Regions from separate parts of the Serratia sp. OS31 genome, predicted to be linked through region 1. Evidence: predicted binding sites of a transcription regulator. Region 1 holds the regulator's gene; the other holds the start of a gene.

Region 1 (7,214 bases):
TTGATTGGCCATCAGATCGCGTCGGTAGAGTGGGTGCTGGGTGCGCAGCAGGCGGGCGATGCGGCTGAAGTGGTAGTAACAGAATTGGCCGACCGGGTTGTCCGGATGCTGCGCCGCCACTTTTTCCAGGGCGGCCAGTTCATTGTCCATATTGAAACGCTGAGAATGCTGATGATAGAGAATGTCATGCGCTACCGTGCGCAGCCGGTTGGCAATCACCTGTGCATTGCGGCGGATGATGGCCTCGGCCTGGCTCTGTTCTACCAGCTTTTGTACCTCTTCCGGCAGATGCAGGCTGACGGTGATGTGCTCCTGTAAATCCAGAGCGACCTGGAAGGTGCGTTGCAGACGCTTTTGCTCGAGATTGCTGGCATGGGGCAGAAAATTAAGTTGTTGATACAGCAAAGTGATCAGGTCCATGACCTTTTGCTGGCGCACCAGCAGTGGCGGTAACGCGGTCTGTGGATCGGTGTGCTGGGTTAACAGTGAATATTTGGCTTCGAAGTAGTCCGCCAGTTCCAGATAGAGCTGGTTGAGCGATTCGCGCATCGGTTGCTCTTTCCACAGCTTGAACCAGAACCAGGTAAACAGGCCGTACCAGGCGGTGCCCACGATATACAACAGGGGCGCGTGCCAAAGCGGCACCGTACCAGCCATGCTGAGAGAGAAGATGGCGGCAACCAGCGCGGCGGGCAGCAGGCGGGCATGCAGCGGGCTGATTTCACCGCTGACGCCAAGCAGCAGCGCCAGGCCCAGCATCAGTATCGGCAGCGGCAACTGCCAAAGTAGCGCCTGTTGCAGCAGCAGGCTGCTGAGCGCAAAGAGCGAACCGCCGACGATCAGGCGTTTGAAGAAGCGTTTGTGGGGCGTGTCCAGCCCGGCGATGTTGCAGCAGGCGGGAACCAGAGAAAACAGCAGGCCGTATTGCAGTTGGCCGATCAGCAGGCCAAGCAGAACCGGCAGGCACAGCACCAGCGTTTGCCGCAGTGCGTAATTGACTTCCGGATGGTAAATCAGTCGGCGCCACATGATAAATCGGGGCATAAAAAAACGGCGCGAATCATCGCGCCGTTTTTTCAGTGATTAACGGGTGCCGTAAACGACAATAGTTTTGCCGTGAGCGGAGATCAGGTTTTGATCTTCCAGCATTTTCAGGATACGACCCACGGTTTCACGAGAGCAACCGACGATCTGGCCAATTTCCTGACGGGTGATTTTAATCTGCATGCCATCCGGATGGGTCATGGCATCAGGCTGTTTCGCCAGGTTCAGCAGGGTTTGCGCGATGCGGCCCGTAACGTCCAGGAAGGCGAGGTTACCCACTTTCTCAGAGGTTATCTGCAGGCGGTTTGCCATCTGGGCAGACAGGCGCATCAGGATGTCCGGGTTAACCTGGATCAGCTGGCGGAATTTCTTGTAGGAAATTTCAGCCACTTCGCAGGCGGTCTTCGCCCTAACCCAGGCGCTACGCTCCTGACCTTCTTCAAACAATCCAAGCTCGCCGATGAAATCCCCCTGGTTAAGGTAGGACAGGATCATCTCTTTACCTTCTTCATCCTTAATCAGCACCGCAACGGAGCCTTTAACGATGTAGTAAAGCGTTTCGGCTTTTTCACCTTGGTGAATCAGCGTACTTTTGGATGGATATTTGTGGATATGGCAATGAGACAGGAACCATTCGAGAGTAGGGTCTGTTTGCGGTTTGCCGAGAACCATTCGCTGTTATCCTCTGTTGTTATCGCTGCCTTGTGTCACAGGGGTCAGAGTTCCCTGTAAAACGTGCTGTCGCCGTTGTTTTAATGGTGGCTATCAGCAGGTTTTGAGGCGTGTCATAAATATACGCTGTCGCTCTAGCATATTAACTTGCCGGGAGAGCTGCAAGCTACATTCTGTTAACATACCGGTAAAGGAGCCTTTCCCTGGGAGTTTCCCTGAAATCAGTGTCCCGGAAAGATTTATTGCGGCTCTGTTTGTAGCACAGAGTGAGGCGGGTGTCTTGTGTTGTCTCGCTTCAGCATGATTAGCATCAGGTTCCGTTGCCAGTTTCTATGCGAAAGCGTACTGTGATTTTAAGAAATTAACCGGAGTGACCAGCATGCAGGCAAGAGTTAAGTGGGTGGAAGGGTTGACGTTTCTGGGCGAATCCGCGTCTGGCCATCAGGTATTGATGGACGGCAACGCCGGCGATAAAGCACCCAGTCCGATGGAAATGGTGCTGATGTCAGTAGGGGGATGCAGTGCAATCGACGTGGTGTCGATCCTGCAAAAAGGACGTAATGACGTGCGTGATTGCGAGGTGAAGCTGACCTCTGAACGTCGCGAAGAAGCGCCACGGTTGTTTACCCACATCAATCTGCATTTTATCGTGAGCGGCAAAGATTTGAGCGACAAGATCGTGGAGCGTGCGGTAAACCTCTCGGCCGAGAAGTACTGTTCGGTTTCACTGATGCTGAGCAAAGCCGCCAGCGTGACCCACAGTTTTGAAATCCGCGACCTGGCGTAACGGATAAAGGGGCGCGGTTGTGCCGCGCCCTGTTGTCTACTCGATTTTTTTTCCTTCCAGCAGTCGCTGCACCAGCGGCGCCATGATCAGCTCCATCGCCAGCCCCATTTTGCCACCCGGTACCACCAGCGTATTGATATGCGAGATAAAAGATCCCTGCAGCATTGCCAGCAGATAAGGGAAGTCGATCTGGTCCAGCCCGCGGAAGTGGATCACCACAAAGCTCTCGTCCAGCGAAGGGATAGCCTTGGCGGCGAACGGGTTGGAGGTGTCTACCGTCGGCACCCGTTGGAAGTTGATATGGGTGCGTGAGAACTGCGGCGTGATGTAGTTGATGTAGTCTTCCATCGAACGAACCACCGAATCCATCACCGCTTCGCGGGAGTGGCCGCGTTCACCGGTATCGCGGATCAGCTTCTGGATCCATTCCAGGTTGACGATCGGCACCACGCCAACCAGCAGATCGACGTGTTTGGCCACGTCGATCTGTTCGGTCACGACGCCACCGTGCAATCCTTCGTAGAACAGCATGTCGGTGGGTGCCGGCAAAGCTTCCCAGGGGGTGAAGGTGCCGGGAACCTGATTATAGGGCACCGCTTCATCGTAGGTATGCAGATACTTGCGTGAGCGGCCGGTGCCGTTTTTGCCGTAGTCGAGAAAGCTTTGCTGCAGCAGGCCGAAGTCATTGGCTTCGGGGCCAAAATAGCTGATATGGCGGCCGAGATCGCGCGCTTTGCGGATCGCCGCGTCCATTTCCGGCCGGGTGTAGCGGTGGAAGCTGTCGCCTTCCAGCTCGGCGGCGCGGATGTTCAACTGCTGAAAGATTTTACGGAACGCCACGCTGGTGGTGGTGGTGCCGGCCCCGCTGGAGCCGGTCACTGCGATAACGGGATGTTTGGCGGACATGGTATAGGTCACTCCGTGTTAAATGCGCAGGCGTCAGATATCATTATTGGTCTGTTTGACGCCCTTTCGCCAAGGGCAAAATTCCGCGCGTTGGTTTGCAATACCGCATTGTTACCTGATTTTTTCCGTCAGTCATAGAACCGATCGCCACTAAATTTCTTCCTGCCCGGCGCGGAACTGGCCGCGCGGCATGATGTTGACGGTCTCATGCAGTTCTGACCAAACCAGCAACACCTCGCCGTTTTTCAACTGGCGGCGCACGTCTTCCACTTTCTGTTCCAGCGAACGTTCGTGCTCGCCGTAGTCGGTGCCTTCGCGTAGCACAAAGGACTCGATCAGGCTGTTCAGGGTCTCAGTTTCCAGTTCTTTCCAGGGGATAATCACTTGGCGGTGTCCAGATAAGGGGAAAGCCAGGATGGAATACGGTATTCCAGCCACATTTGGGGATGTTTCAAGGTGCCGCCGACAAAACCGACGTGGCCACCAAACTCGGTCAACTGATACTCAATGTTGTGCGGCAGCGTGGCGACTTCGGGGATCACTTCGTCGGTCATAAAGGGATCGTCTTTGGCATGGATGATCAATAACGGCGTCTGGATCGTCGGCAACAGCGGCAGGGCGCTGCAACGACGGTAATAATCGCTGGCATCGCTGAAGCCGTGGATGCGCGAAGTAATGGCATCGTCAAAGTCGCGGATCCGGCGCAACGCCTTGAGCTGCGGCAGTTTGAGCGGCAGGGTATCAGGATAGTGCAGCAGCTTGCGAGTGGCGTTTTGTTTTAACTGCCCGAGCAGATAGCGCTGATAAACGCGCGAGAAGCCTTGTTCCATACGCCACGAACAGGGCTCCAGCATCAGCGGCGCGGAGACCACGACCGCCGCCTGCAGCAGGCTTTCCGCCCGCTGCTGCGCCAGGTAGCAGGCCAGCATGTTACCGCCGAGCGAGACGCCGACCGCGGCGGTGGGCGTTTCACCGTAGGTCGCGCGCAGCCACTGCAGGAAGAAACGCGCATCTTCCGTTTCTCCGGAGTGATAGATGCGCTGCTTGCGGTTCGGCACGCCGCTGCAACCGCGAAAATGCATCACCACGCCAAGCCAGCCTTTTTCACGCCAGGCGTTGAGTTGACCATGAGCGTAGGGGCTGTAGAAGTTGCCTTCCAGCCCGTGGAACAGCACCACGCGCGGTTTGCCGGCAGCCAGAGTCGGATCTTCGCTCCAGGCGAGATCGACAAAGTCGCCGTCGGGCAATTCCAGCCGCTGCCAGTGCGGTTTGAGCTGCACGCGGCGGCGTACCAGCCGTGGTAGCAGCGTCTGCAGATGCGGATTACTGGCCCCGGTCAAAGGGCGAAAGGATTCATGCATAACCTGAGTAAAAATCTTATTGGCGGCTATTGTGGGATTAATAGTGCGCTGTTAGCTTCACTATCCTGAACTGACAATAATACTGCAAAAAATCACCCTGGGTGAGGAGCACCCGCCTCATGGAACCGAGTTTATTTCTTTCGATGTTAGGCTTCCTGTGGGTCGCCGCCATCACGCCAGGCCCTAATAATATGCTGCTGACCACCTCCGGCGCCAATTTTGGCTTTATGCGCTCGCTGCTGTTGATGATGGGCATCATGCTGGGCATGCAAAGCATTTTGCTGCTGGTGGCGTTCGGGGTCGGCAGCCTGATCCTGGTTTACCCTGCGCTGCACCTGGTGCTGAAAATCCTCGGCAGCCTGTACCTGTTATGGCTGGCGTGGAAAGTGGCCACGGCCGCCTATGAAAAGCTGGAGACCGACGTGGCACCGCCCAAACCGATACGCTTGTATCAGGGCTGGCTGTTGCAGTTCCTTAACCCCAAGGCCTGGCTGATGGCGCTGGGGGCGGTGGCCAGTTTTAGCCTGGCAGGCGACAGGTACAACACGTCGATTGTGGCGATCTCGCTGGGCATTTTGGTGGTGAATATCGTCGCCGGGGTGATTTGGCTCGGATTCGGCACGGTGATTGGTCGCCTGCTACGCAGCAAAAAGGCCTGGATCATCTTTAATGTGTCAATGGGGCTGCTGACGGCGGCCTGTGTGTTACTCATCTGGCATTAAGGAGTTGCAGATGGCAGAAAATTACTTCCACGTAGTGGCCTTCACCGGCGAAGGGCTTCGCGGCAATCCGGCCGGCGTATGCCTGTTGAAACAGCCGTTGTCGACCGCCGAGATGCAAGCGATCGCCAATGAACTGAACCTGCCTGAAACCAGTTTTGTCTGGGACGATGGCGATATGTCGGCCATCCGCTGGTTCACTCCCCAGCGCGAGGTGGATCTGTGCGGCCACGGTACGCTGGCGGCGGCGCACGTGATGCTCAGCGCGGTCAATCCGGCGTTGCAGGATATCCGTTTCCGTTCGGCCAGTGGTGATTTGTACGTTAAGCGCGACGCCGAAGATGGCGAACGCTTGATCCTGGATTTTCCGTCCCGACCGCCGCAAAAAATCGCGACGCCTGCCGGGCTGACAGAGCTGTTGGGCGTTGAACCGCAGGAAGTGTGGCAAGCCAATGCGCTGCTGGTGGTGCTGGAAAACGAAGCGCAGGTGCGGGCGCTGCAGCCGGCTATCCCGGCGTTAATTGCTTTAACTGGTCGCGCGGTGATCGCCAGCGCACCGGGCGAAACGGTGGATTTCGTTTCGCGCTATTTCACGCTGGACGGCGGTGAGGATCCGGTCACCGGCTCTGCACACTGCACGTTGATGCCTTACTGGAGCGCACGTCTCGGGCGTCATCAATTACACGCGCGGCAGATATCGGCGCGCGGCGGTGAGTTGTTCTGTGAACTGAAAGGCGACCGTACCCTGATAGGCGGCGATGCGCAGATTTTTTTGCGTGGCGAACTGAGCCTGTAATCAGGCCGAACCGCGTTCTACCAGCCGCCATTCGAGCACGTCATTGCGTGGCGGCTGTTGCGGATCCTTGATTTTTTCCAGCAGCAGCTGCACGCTGCGCACGCCGAATTGATGCATCGGCTGTTCGACGGTGGTCAGCGGCGGGGTGGTAATGGCGCCAAAAGGCACACCGTCAAAGCCCATCACTGCGACCTGTTCGGGGATGCGCAGCCCTTGTTGGTGCAAGCTGCTCATTGCCCCGCCGGCAATCACGTCCGAGATGGCAAAGACCGCATCCGGGCGTGGCTCCGCGTCCAGCAGGCGGTTCATCGCCAGCGCACCGGCGGCATATTCCAATCCTTCGACGTATTCCACCCGGCAATAGTCCAGTTTGGCTTCGGCCAGCGCCTGTCGATAACCCTGCTCCCGTTGCTGTGAATAGAGATAGCGCATGTCGCTGTTGATCAGCGCAATACGTTGCCGGCCCTGAGCGACCAAATAACGTACGCCTGCCATCGCCGCCTGATGATTGTCGATGGTCACCGAGGAAGCGCGGAACTCGGGATCGCCTTCACCGCATTGTACCCAGGGGAAATCGCCGATCATCGCGGTCAGGCCGGGCAGGCAACTGACGGCGTCCATGGTAATGACTCCGTCGACCACCTTGCCGCTCAGCAGGCTGAGGTAGGCGGATTCCCGCGTCGGATTGGATTCAGAGTTGCACAGCAAAATGTGGTAGCCGTGACGTTCAGCCTCCTCTTCGATACCGCGTACTACCAGCGAGCAGAAAGGGTTGGTGATACTGGAAACCAGCACCAGCAACATGCGGCTACGCGAAGTGCGCAACTGACGCGCCAGCAGGTTGGGCTGATAGTCGCAGGCGCGGATCGCGGCCAGTACCTTGTCGCGAGTGGCCGGTTTGACGATCTGCTGGCCGTTCAACACCCGTG
Region 2 (7,214 bases), on a different contig from region 1:
CTGATGGGCCTGTTCAACGCCGAAGCCGGTAAGATCGCGGGTGCCGAACTGCAGGTTAAGCTGCTGACGGGCGGTCTCCGGTTCGAATTCCCACAGCGGGCGACGACGCAGACCATGGCGCTGCTCAATCAGCGACATCTGTTCAAAGGTTTCGGGATAAAGCAGCTCGGCGGGATTGGTGCGTTGCAGCTCGGCCGCCATGGTCTCGATATCTGCCGGTTCGGCAACGCGGAAACGGCCGGAGCTGATGTCCAGCGTCGCGTAACCAAAGCCACGTGCGTCCTGCCAGATGGCGGCCAGCAGGTTGTCCTGACGCTCCTGTAACAAGGCTTCGTCGGTGATGGTGCCTGGCGTGACGATGCGCACCACTTTGCGCTCAACCGGACCTTTACTGGTGGCCGGATCGCCGATTTGTTCGCACAGGGCAACGGATTCACCTAGCTGCACCAGTTTGGCTAAATAGTTTTCCACCGCATGATGGGGAACGCCGGCCATGGGAATAGGCTCCCCTGCTGAGGCACCGCGCTTGGTCAGCGAGATATCCAGCAATTGGGACGCGCGCTTGGCATCATCATAGAACAGCTCGTAGAAGTCGCCCATGCGGTAAAACAGCAGGATCTCGGGATGCTGGGCCTTGAGGCGCAGGTACTGCTGCATCATAGGCGTGTGTGAATCGAGCTTGTCGGTGCTATTCATAAGATTACTGTTTCCAATCCATTGAATTTAAAAATATTTTTGACGTTGTTTTTCATCGTTAGGTTTCACGCCGTTTTACAAAAAATCACGCCTGCAGGCGGCCGCAGGGCGAGGTAAAGCCATTTATCAAACCGATCCCAAACGGAACGGAGGGCACCGCGGCTACCGGCGATGGGGATCAATAAGTTTTTTATACCGACGCTATACTAGCCCAGCGGACAATCCGCTGTCACAGGTAAAAATTGGGAGCGCTGCACAAAGTGAGTTTGTAAGGCAAGGGAGATCGTTGCAGCGAACAGGACGCCGCTCGCGAAAGATCATAATCCTCCACCTTTGACGGGCTTGAGGAGCTTATTCTCCCGCAAGCCCGGAAGGGCAAGTGTCAGTCCGCAGTGGAGAGGGGCAGTTGGAGTTGATAGATGCGAAAGCTGTCGGGCACCTCGGCTGCACGCCCGGGCAGCAGGCGGTGACGAATGCGCGATTCACTGACGAAAGCGCAGCCTTGCGGCGTGATATCCAGATTGACCGGTGACTCCATTCCTTCGCGAATCACTTCAATAGCGTGCATGCCCGCAGTGCCGGGGGACATAATCCGCAGGATCCTGCCCTGACCGCTTTTAATGCCATTTTCGAGTACGATCAGCGCGCCGTCCGGGGCTAATCCCATGCCGTCCGGATTCTCGATGGTGCGTGGCAGCTCTATTTCAGACAGCTTTGGCGTTTGTTCCCCATAGCTCAGGGTATAGAGCTTCCCGCTGCCGAAGTTGCTGATTGCCATGCTCCGATCGTTTATCAGGACAATACCTGCGGCACCGAGGCCACTTGGATCGGCCAGGCGTGGATCGCGAAAGATGATCTTAAACTCGCTCTCGCCCGGGCGTAACCTCATGATGCTGCCCGCTTTGGTTTCGGTGACGTACACCGTGCCATCTTTGCCGACGACCAGGTCATTGCCCATTCCTCCCTCAGGCAGCGTTAAACTTCGATTGATCGTGGCATCCGAGATATTGAGGGCGAAAATACGGTGAGGGCGGGTTTGGCCCGCCGGCAGGAAATCGGGAGAGTTTCCCCATAACAGCCCATGCTGTTCATCCAGCCTCAGGGTGGTTGAGGAGAAAACGGTGTCGGCCCCGGCAAAGAAGGTCTGCCAATTCTCGTTCGGACGTTTGCGCAGGATACGCCCACTGGTGACCAAGCCCACGTACAGCGTTCCGTCAGAGGCACGGGCTATGCCATTTGGATAGCGCGCGCCAGGCGGTAGCTTCAGGCTGGTTGATGTGCAGGCGGGGGTTGCAATGGATGTCGCGGAAGCGGAAACCGCAGGCATCATCATGGCGAGCGCCAGGGCGGTGAGTGCGGCCCGTGCAGGGTGATATTTCAATAGGTTTAACATGAAGCCTCTCTTGTTCTGGATGATGGGGGTTACCAACGCGGAGGGCGAATTTGCTCTTTCATGGGTGCTTCAAGCGATGCGATTTCCTGACTGGACAGCGTGAGAGACAGTGCCTTAAGGGCATCCTGGAGATGGTGCGATTTGGACATGCCCACAATGGGGGCCGCGACCGCCGTTTTGGACACCAGCCAGGCGAGGGATACCTGAGCCGTAGGCACTCCCCGAACGGCGGCGATGCTTTCGACGGCCTGGATGGATTGCTCTACTTCGCTTCTCCCGCCGTACCAACGTGGGCTTTGTTCGTCAGTTTCGGCGCGTAATGTGCCGGATCCCTTTGCTCCGGCCAGCGTGCCGCGAGCCAACGGCGACCAGGGCGTAAGGCCGATACCTTCCTCCTGACACAGCGGAATTAAATCCAGCTCATCTTCGCGCGTGATCAGGTTGTACTGACTTTGCATGGAAATAAAGGGGGCCAATTTATTATGGCGCTGAAAATCCAGCATTTTCATAAAGCGCCAGGCATGCATGGAAGACGCGCCGAGGTAACGGATCTTGCCGGCACGCACCAAGGTATCGAGCGTGTCGGCCGTTTCCTCAATCGGCGTTTCCTCATCGAAGCGGTGCATGACGAACAGGTCTATATAGTCCGTCCCCAGACGCTGTAGAGAAGCTTCGACGCTCTGAATGATATGTTTGCGCGACAGACCGCGGCTGTTGGGATGCTCGCTTGTAGGGAAGAACGCCTTGGTGGCTATCACCATATCCTCCCGGCGAGCAAAGTCTTTCAACGCACGGCCGAGAATGCGTTCGCTTTCGCCTGCGGAGTAAATATTGGCGGTATCGAAAAAGTTAATTCCGGCTTCCAGCGCGTCACGGATAAAAGGGCGGGCTTGGGCTTCGGGTAATACCCAGGGCCGCCAGGCGGGAGCCCCATAGGTCATGCAGCCCAGACAGAGTCGGGAAACTTTCAGGCCACTGTTACCAAGGCGAACGTAGTTCATCATTTTTCCTTCTGAGGTGCGGGTTAAGGGTCGGCATGCCTGCCTTTCAACGCATTCCGGCGATGGTGTAGCCACCGTCGACCAGCAGGCTTTGGCCGGTAATAAAGCGGGCGTCATCCGTTGAAAGCCACACGGCGACATCAGCGATATCTTCAGGCAGGCCGAGGCGTTGAGCGGGCGTGTGGGTGATGAACGGCGTGAAGGCGGAAGGATCAGAGATGCTGCTATGGGCCATCGGCGTATCGATAATGCCGGGGTTGATGTTGTTGATGCGGATAGCTTTTTCGCCATATTCAAGCGCTACCGCACGGATCAGTGCATCGAGGGCCCCTTTGCTGGCGGAATAACTTGATGAACCGGCAAGCGCGCCTTTGGCTAGCCAGGAGGAAGTGTTGACGATCACGCCGCCTGAATTCTGCGACAGAAATGTTTCGACCTGGTATTTAATCGAGAGCCACACGCCCCGGAGATTGGTGGCTATCACCGCGTCGAAATCCGCGCTGGTTTGCTGATGAATGGGGACGAAGTTACCGAGAATGCCGGCATTGTTGAAGGCGATATCCAGCCGCCCGTAGTGAGCCGTCACCGTGGCGAGCAGGCGGCGGATATCCTCTTCCTGCGTAATGTCCGCCACCACGGCCAGCGCGTCGCCGCCCTCTTTGATCACGTCGAGCCGGGTGGCCTCGATTTCTGCCCAACGCCGCCCGGCCAGCACCACTTTGGCGCCTTCACGGGCATAGGCCAGGACGGCGGCGCGCCCGATGCCGGTGCCCCCTCCGGTGACCAGAACGACTTTTTCTTGCAGACGTTTGCGCAGCGGCGTTTGTACTGAATCAGCATATTGAGTCATGGCGTTAATACCGGGTAATTGAACACTTCACCATGCTATGTTGTTGCCATATGGATAACTATCCGTTAAAAATTCATCTCACTATTAAATTATTTATATCAATCTAATGAAAAAAACCGACCTGTCAGGGCTGGTGGCCTTTGTGGCTATTGCCAAAGAACGCAGTTTCAGGCGAGCCGCAGCCAGGCTTGGTGTGACGCCACCCACCCTTAGCCACACCATGCGCGAGCTGGAGGCTCAGGTCGGCATTCGTTTGTTGAATCGAACCACGCGTAATGTGTCGACGACCGAGGCGGGTGAGCATTTGTTGGCGAAGCTGGCGCCGGCGTTTACGGACATCGATACCGCTTTGGAAGGCTTGAATGGCTTTCGCGACCAACCCCAGGGGCTGGTCAGGATCAATGCCCCCCGAACGGCCATTGAGCTGGTGCTGGTACCGCATTTGGGGCGCCTGGCGCGCGATTATCCCGGTATTACGCTGGAAATTGTGGCGGAGGAGGGGTTTGCCAATATTGTGGAACAAGGCTTCGATGCGGGCATCAGGCTTGGTGAAGACCTGCATAACGATATGCGAGCCGTACGGGTTACGCCGGATTTGCGGTTTGCCATCGTCGCCACGCCTGAATATTTTCAGCGCTATGGCAGGCCTGAGCATCCCGAAGATTTGCTGAATCATCGTTGTATCGGATGGCGCAAGATTGCTTCGGGCGAGCTCCACAAATGGCATTTTAAAAAAGGTGACCAAATGCTTTCGGTGACGGTGAACAGCCCGCTGGTGCTTGATGATGCCAGGCTGATGCTGCAAGCCGCATTAACCCATGCCGGTATCGCCTTCGCGATAGAGCAGGAAGTGCGCGAGCACCTTGCCGCGGGACGTCTGGAGCAAGTTATGGCTGAGTGGTGCGCGCCGTTCCCTGGCTTTTATCTCTATTACCCGAATCGCAGAAACCACTCGGTGGCATTGTCTACCGTCATTAATGTGGTGCGCTATCCCAGCCAGACAGGCCATGACGAAGAGTAATGCTTGCCCGTTAGCCAATCTTGCCGGTTCAAAAAAACTCTCATTCCCGCCGCTTTTTCGTCGGTCTTTACGCCAGCCCTTGGTGACCGGTTCTCATCAAGGGCGAACTATTTTCTGCTCACTTATCCCCCACAGCACGATCCCGCGATAAGAATAATCCATAAATACTCTGCATGTTTATAACATATTGTTTATAATTGGTATTTATTTATTTTCGATGAATTTATTCGATAATTTAAGGTTGTTTGTGAGCCCGGTCACACTAATTTTTTATGCAAAATGTGAAGAGGGTCAATCGGGAAGGTCAAGGAGAGACGGTTCTCTCTGTCGACAGCTTACCGGTCCGCTCCGATGCCTCCGTATACTGTTCTCAACCAGGGCAGAGCAACGGAAATTTTCATAAGGAAAGTGCGTGAGGCAATCGCTATTGCATCTGGCAAACAAATGACACGGGGCTTTTTTGATTATCTTGAGGGATTGGGTATGGAAAAGAAAAAAATCTATCTGTTTTGTTCTGCCGGTATGTCGACTTCCCTGCTGGTTTCAAAAATGAAGGCGCAGGCCGAGAAGTACGAGGTGCCGGTGATCATTGCCGCTTATCCTGAGGCGCTGGCCGCAGAAAAGGGCGCTGAGGCAGATTTGATCCTGCTGGGGCCACAGATTGCCTATACGTTAGCCGAAGTACAAAAACAGTTGCCTAATAAGCCCGTCGAAGTGATCGACTCCGCTTTATACGGCAAGCTCGATGGCCTTGGGGTGTTGAAGGCCGCGGTCGCCACCATAAAAAAAGCTAACCAATAAAGGGGTCTGCCGTGAATACGTTAATTGCCTCGTTGGAAAAGGTCATACTGCCTTTTGCCGTGAAAATTGGTAAACAGCCCCATGTTAATGCCATCAAAAACGGGTTCATTCGATTAATGCCGCTGACGTTGACCGGGGCGATGTTCGTTCTGATCAACAACGTATTCCTCAGTTTCGGCGAAGGCTCGTTCTTCTTTTCATTGGGGGTACGGCTGGATGCGTCCACCATTGAAACGCTAAACAGCCTGAAGACCATCGGTGGCAGCGTTTATAACGGCACCCTGGGGATTATGTCCCTGATGACGCCCTTCTTTATCAGTATGGCTTTAGCGGAGGAACGTAAGGTTGACCCGCTGGCGGCCGCGCTGCTGGCGGTTGCCGCCTTTATGACGGTAACGCCGTTCAGCGTCGGAGAGGCTTATGCCGTCGGTGCTAACTGGCTTGGCGGCGCCAACATCATTTCCGGCATGGTGATCGGCCTGGTGGTGGCGGAGATGTTTACCTTTGTGGTGCGCCGCAACTGGGTCATCAGCCTGCCTGACAGCGTACCTTCTTCCGTATCTCGCTCGTTCTCCGCACTGATCCCCGGCTTCCTGATCCTGTCGATCATGGGCGTGATTGCCTATTGCCTGACGTTGTGGGGAACCAACTTCCACCAGATCATCATGGACAGCATCTCGGCTCCGCTGGCGAAAATGGGCAGCGTGGTCGGCTGGGTGTATGTGATGTTCTCCTCGCTGCTGTGGTTCTTCGGGGTGCATGGCTCTATGGCGCTAGCCGCACTGGACAGCGGCATCATGACGCCATTCGCGCTGGAAAACGTAGAGCTTTACAACAAGTATGGTTCGGTCGAAGCCGCCGTTGCCGCCGGCAAAGAGTTCCACATGTGGGCGAAGCCTTTCGTCGACTCCTATATCTATCTGGGGGGAACCGGGTCTACGCTGGGGCTGATTATCGCCATCTTTATCGCCTCGCGCCGTGAAGACTATCGTCAGGTCGCCAAGCTGGCTACCCCGTCGGGCATCTTCCAGATCAACGAACCTATCCTGTTCGGCCTGCCGGTGATCATGAACCCGGTGATGTTTATCCCGTTCATCCTGGTTCAACCGGTATTGACGATCATCACCACGGTGGCCTACTACACCGGAATGATCCCGCCGATCACCAACATTGCGCCCTGGACCATGCCGGTGGGCCTGGGGGCGTTCTTCAACACCAACGGCAGTATCGTTGCCATGTTGCTGAGCTTCTTCAACCTGGGCGTGGCGACCTTGATTTACCTGCCGTTTGTGATGATTTCCAACAAGGCGCAGAGCCAGATCGATCAGGCTACCGAAAGCGAAGAAGACATCGCCAAGGCGCTGAAATTCTAACTGTCAGTCCGGGGCAGCCGTTGCTGCCCCGGTTTTAGGGGCGTTTGGATGAAATATCAATTTGCTGATGATTTCTGGT

Evidence for each region. Region 1 encodes CRP, which controls carbon source genes, mostly activating them, when cyclic AMP is high. Its sites were predicted from a motif close to ATGTGANNNNNNTCACAT; they were not measured.
Region 2: H5P17_RS18675 (PTS sugar transporter subunit IIB) is a predicted target of CRP. The motif match lies at 5,241-5,258, and genes of this name have one in related genera.

Annotation. Positions count from the first base shown of each region.
Region 1 is NZ_JACJFQ010000038.1:13,294-20,507, forward strand. It holds gene H5P17_RS22975 (YccS/YhfK family putative transporter) at 1-1,029, opposite strand, end outside; gene crp (cAMP-activated global transcriptional regulator CRP) at 1,084-1,716, opposite strand; gene H5P17_RS22985 (OsmC family protein) at 2,096-2,503, shown strand; gene H5P17_RS22990 (phosphoribulokinase) at 2,540-3,409, opposite strand; gene H5P17_RS22995 (YheU family protein) at 3,560-3,793, opposite strand; gene H5P17_RS23000 (hydrolase) at 3,790-4,770, opposite strand; gene H5P17_RS23005 (LysE family translocator) at 4,890-5,492, shown strand; gene H5P17_RS23010 (PhzF family phenazine biosynthesis protein) at 5,503-6,285, shown strand; gene H5P17_RS23015 (LacI family DNA-binding transcriptional regulator) at 6,286-7,214, opposite strand, start outside.
Region 2 is NZ_JACJFQ010000024.1:34,052-41,265, reverse strand. It holds gene mutS (DNA mismatch repair protein MutS) at 1-696, opposite strand, end outside; gene H5P17_RS18695 (hypothetical protein) at 1,079-2,089, opposite strand; gene H5P17_RS18690 (aldo/keto reductase) at 2,119-3,090, opposite strand; gene H5P17_RS18685 (SDR family NAD(P)-dependent oxidoreductase) at 3,137-3,940, opposite strand; gene H5P17_RS18680 (LysR family transcriptional regulator) at 4,047-4,961, shown strand; gene H5P17_RS18675 (PTS sugar transporter subunit IIB) at 5,445-5,762, shown strand; gene chbC (PTS N,N'-diacetylchitobiose transporter subunit IIC) at 5,774-7,135, shown strand; gene H5P17_RS18665 (glycoside hydrolase family 1 protein) at 7,184-7,214, shown strand, end outside.